Regions from separate parts of the Pseudalkalibacillus sp. R45 genome, predicted to be linked through region 2. Evidence: riboswitches for the same ligand, from Rfam matches in the RefSeq annotation. Region 2 holds a riboswitch; the other holds the start of a gene.

Region 1 (2,405 bases), 170 kb from region 2:
GTTCCGATCCCGACAAGTGATGTGGATGAGGGGACGGAGACCGATCTGTTCCTTGACGATGGAACCGACGGCAGTGTTGCAGATCCTCGGGGATGCCAGCGAGTTATCAGCAAGAGTTATCGCGTCGATACCTGCATCTTTAAGCGCTTTGGCACCTTCCATATAGCGGGTGGTATCGAGTTTTCTGGGTGGATCCAATTCAACAATGATCGATTGTTCTTTTTTTATTTTTTCATGAAGGGGAGGAGGTCCTGGGTCTACAGATTGAACAGCAGCCTGGGGTGTCTGCCGTTTTTTGACCTCTTTTTCTTTTATAGGCGGTACAGATTCAAGTTCATTCGAGAACGCCTCTATATGGGCAGGCGTCGTACCGCAGCATCCGCCCAACAATCGAATCCCTTGTTCTCTGAAAGAACGGGCACACTCTTTAAAATAGTCAGCATCACTCTCATAGTGCAGCTTTCCATCCACATACGACGGAAGACTTGCGTTCGGATAGGCGGACAAATATGCCTGCTTTGGGAGCGGTACTTCTTCCAATGTTGAAAGCATGTGATAAGGACCGAGCCGGCAATTGATGCCGATGATATCTGCACCTTGTGATTCAAGCCTGGTAAACGCTTCTGTAATGTTTGTACGATTTTGCATATAACCGGTCTCTTCCAATGACACTTGTGCAATGATCGGAAGTGCCGTCTCTTTTCGGGCGATTGACAGGACTGTTTCCAATTCTTCTAAATCATAGAACGTTTCTAGTAAAATACCATCAAGGTCCTCTGAAAGGAGACAGTACAATTGCTCACGGAACGTTCGCTTGATTTCATCCATGGTGATCGTGTGGGGCTTGATACCACGGATTCCCCCGATTGTACCGACCACATATGCGTGATCTCCGGCAGCTTTTTTGGCCAACCGGACAGCGGCTGTATTGATTTCCTTTACTTGATCCTGTAGACCATAGCGTTCGAGTTTAATATAATTGGCCGCGTATGTATTCGTTTGGATGATATTTGCTCCTGCTTCGATATATGCCCGGTGGATATTAAAGATTTGATCTGAATGTGATAAGTTCAATTCTTCAAAACACCAGTCAGAGCCGTACGAATGGAGGAGCGTCCCCATCGCGCCATCACCAATCAAGATTTTATCTTGCTTCAAGTCATCTAAAATTCCCATTTGAATCCCTCGCTGACATTGTTGTTTTTTTCGAGTCCTGCTGATCCAGATAAAGAAAACTAGGCGAGGCCAAGCCTTAGGCGTAGGCTGAAGCCAATAGTTGCACTTATAAAAAGAAAAAAGCCTTCTTATAAGAAGAAGACTTTAAAATGCACGGTCGTTCTTCTTATCTTTACAAGTGAATCCACTTGTATGGAATTAGCACCTTTTCAATGTTTGCACATTGAAGGTTGCTGAGGTGTCATCGGGCCATTCCCTCTACCTCTCTGGATAAGAAACAGAATTTTTAAATTTTATTAACTGTACAACAAATCGTTGTAGAGTTCAACCCTTTTTAAAGAAAGTATGTTAGTTTTGTTGATTTCTACAAAATTCAGTCCCTTTCGGCTGGCGATCCGTAAGCTTCCTATTCATTACTGATGAGGTTTACTTGGATTCGCTGTTGAGGGGAAGGTGTGATTTTTATTTCGATCATGCTGAAATGGGACAGGAGAGCATGAAAAATCCCTTTGCCTGTCCCAAAAAGTGCTGAAATGGGACAGGAGAGAGGTGTAAAAGTTCTTTGGCTGCCCCAATAAAGGCTGTATTCAGACAAGAACTCTCGATATCCTCCATGTGCTTTCCGAATAAGGTCCGACTTTCATTCAACCCTTAGTTTTTCATTTCTTTAAAAACTGTAAAAGCCCTATATTGTCTATAAAAGACAGGACATTACAAAAATTGTCGAATTAATAATTTAGAAAATTTTCAAAAAACTCTTGAACTGAAAAGGCTTTCATGGTAATTTTTTATATAAGATTATCGAAACGTTTCGACGACGAGGCGAAATAGTGATGTAGAAAATTGGCGATTTTTGGATTGGGACATCAGAAGCAACAATCCAAAACTAAGTCGTTTCGTTTGATAGAATACTAACATTTTCACCTTGTCGTTTGTTCTGGAGAAAGTATGCCGATATCTCAATCGGACAAGGCATTTACATACTGCGATGAACCTACATATAAGCCTGGTTTTTCTCTGGAATGAAACGAATAATATGCATTGTTATTTTTCCCTTTTAGAAAGTGTTTTCCAGCACGAATATGAAAGGGTAAAAATATACGTTTTTATCGATACGTTTCAATGTATGTAGCAGTCAAGTTTATAGCCAAATCATTCACAGGTTGAAAGGGGGAGCGACCGTTTTTAATATTTTCAAAGTTGGATCGCACTAGTTTAGTCATGAAAGG
Region 2 (2,405 bases):
GATCAATGGCCGGATGAACGTACTGCAATCCCTGGTGGAAGGCAAACAGAAACTGACAGAGCTGATCGCTAAGGGAGAGATTGAAACAAATGCGTCCTACCGTACAATCCTGAAGCTTGAATCCATCTTCTACTTACTAGGAAAGCAAACGAGAGATGCCGTATAAGATGTCCTGAAAAGAATCTTGATCTGTATACCGTGCTAGCTCTTCATGATTTTGATCTAGAAGAATCGTAGTGGGAACGGACCTGCATTCGAATTGATCATAAACTTTAGTCCCTTCATCAAGAAGGATGGGGACGGTAAGATTATTCTTTTGGATAAATTGATCCCTCTTTTCTAAAGAACCTTCTCTGCCGATGACGTTGACCGTCAATACGGTAATTTCATCGTTGTTCATCGATTTATAGAATTGTTCAAGAAGAGGTAATTCCCTCATACAATCAGGACACCATGCTACCCAAAATTGAATGATGACAGGTTTGCCCGCAAAGTCTGATAGGTTGACGTTCTGATTTGTTTTGTATTCCTCAAGAGTGAATGAAGTGATAGTGTTCATTTGTTCCTAAACTCCTTTATCGGTCAAATTCCATACCACTATATTGAAATTAACACATGTCGATATCGAGTGCGAACTGACACGTTTTCGTCACAAAAATTCAGTGAGAATGTTGAAGAGAATATTATTTTGTTGACACTTAAAAATATCCCGTGCTACAATGCATTCATGCTTGAATAAAGTAAAGCGATAAAACATATCGGATATATATCTAATCTTATCGAGAGCGGCGGAGGGACTGGCCCTGTGAAGCCCGGCAACCAGTAAACCGGACATGGTTTAAGAAGGTGCCAAATCCTGCAAAGTGTAATGCTTTGGAAGATGAGATGGAGAGACTGAACATTCAGCCTTTCTGCTCATTTTCAGAGCGGAAAGGTTTTTTGCATTTACAGACAGCACTTTTGCAGTGGATAAGAGAAAGAAAGGGCTGAATCATCATGATTACTTTGAAAGACATAAAGAAAGTTTTTTATACAAAAGATGGAGTCGTCAATGCTGTGGACGGCGTCAATCTGAATGTTGAAAAAGGTGAAATATTCGGCGTTATTGGATACAGCGGTGCAGGGAAGAGCACGCTGATTCGTATGCTCAATATGCTGGAGAAACCGACTGAGGGTTCAGTCGATATAAACGGCAAGTCATTGACTAATTTCAATAACAAGCAGCTGAGGATTGCTAGACAAAATATTGGAATGATTTTTCAGCATTTCAATCTGCTCTGGTCACGCACTGTCCGTGAAAATATAGCCTTTCCCTTAGAGATTGCTGGGGTAAGTAAGGTGGAACGTGTGAAGCGAGTCGATGAATTGATCGATCTTGTTGGGTTGTCCGGGAGAGGAGATTCCTACCCTTCACAGCTAAGTGGTGGACAAAAACAGCGTGTAGGGATTGCAAGAGCATTAGCGAACAATCCAGATGTTTTGCTTTGTGACGAAGCGACATCCGCATTGGATCCGAAAACGACCGACTCGATCTTGAACCTTCTTGTCGATATCAACCAAAAACTTGGTTTGACGATCGTGCTGATTACGCATGAGATGCATGTCATCCGAAAGATCTGTAACCGTGTATCAGTAATGGAGGACGGTCGAGTTGTCGAAGAAGGCCATGTCCTGGATGTGTTCAAGACGCCGAAGAGGACAATAACACAGGACTTCGTTAAACAGGTGACAGAACCGGAAGAAACGGATGAAACAATCCAGCATCTGATTCAAAAAGGAGACCATTCTAAGGTCGTTAAACTTACTTTCGTAGGGGGGACAGCTGGACGACCGCTCATAAGTGATCTCATCAGAAAGTTTGAAGTTGATGTTAACATCCTTCAAGGCAAGATTTCACAAACAAGAGATGGGGCATATGGAACATTATTCATCAAAATTGATGGAAAGCCTGACACAGTGAAGGAAGCCATCTATTTTATTCAACAACAAGAAGTGGAAGTCGAGGTGATCACAGATGTTGACAACAATGTTTCCTAACGTTGATTGGGAGGATATGTGGGAAGCTACTGTTGAGACCCTTTATATGACAGTAATTTCAGTAGGTGCTACATTCATCCTTGGAATCATATTAGGCTTATTATTGTTCCTTACAGGAAAGAGGAACCTTTGGCAGAACAAAGCGATTCATTCAGTAATCGCTGGATTCGTAAACATATTCAGATCCATCCCATTCATTATTTTGATCATCCTTTTAGTACCTTTTACAACATGGTTGATCGGTACAATGCTTGGCGCGAATGCCGCATTGCCAGCTCTGATAATCGGGGCTGCCCCATTCTATGCAAGGATGGTTGAAATCGCATTGCGGGAGATCGATAAAGGCGTCATAGAAGCTGCAAAATCGA

What was found. Region 2 has a riboswitch for S-adenosylmethionine ahead of ACTWQL_RS01920 (methionine ABC transporter ATP-binding protein). Riboswitches for the same ligand answer to the same signal wherever they lie in the genome.
Region 1: another riboswitch for S-adenosylmethionine. It lies ahead of ACTWQL_RS02665 (bifunctional homocysteine S-methyltransferase/methylenetetrahydrofolate reductase); the one in region 2 lies ahead of ACTWQL_RS01920 (methionine ABC transporter ATP-binding protein).

What each region holds. Positions count from the first base shown of each region.
Region 1 is NZ_JBQQCL010000001.1:534,272-536,676, reverse strand. Features, by position in the region: gene ACTWQL_RS02665 (bifunctional homocysteine S-methyltransferase/methylenetetrahydrofolate reductase) at 1-1,176, opposite strand, end outside; SAM riboswitch class I at 1,340-1,453, opposite strand.
Region 2 is NZ_JBQQCL010000001.1:364,979-367,383, reverse strand. Features, by position in the region: gene ACTWQL_RS01930 (hypothetical protein) at 1-166, shown strand, start outside; gene ACTWQL_RS01925 (TlpA disulfide reductase family protein) at 137-559, opposite strand; SAM riboswitch class I at 774-887, shown strand; gene ACTWQL_RS01920 (methionine ABC transporter ATP-binding protein) at 997-2,037, shown strand; gene ACTWQL_RS01915 (methionine ABC transporter permease) at 2,015-2,405, shown strand, end outside.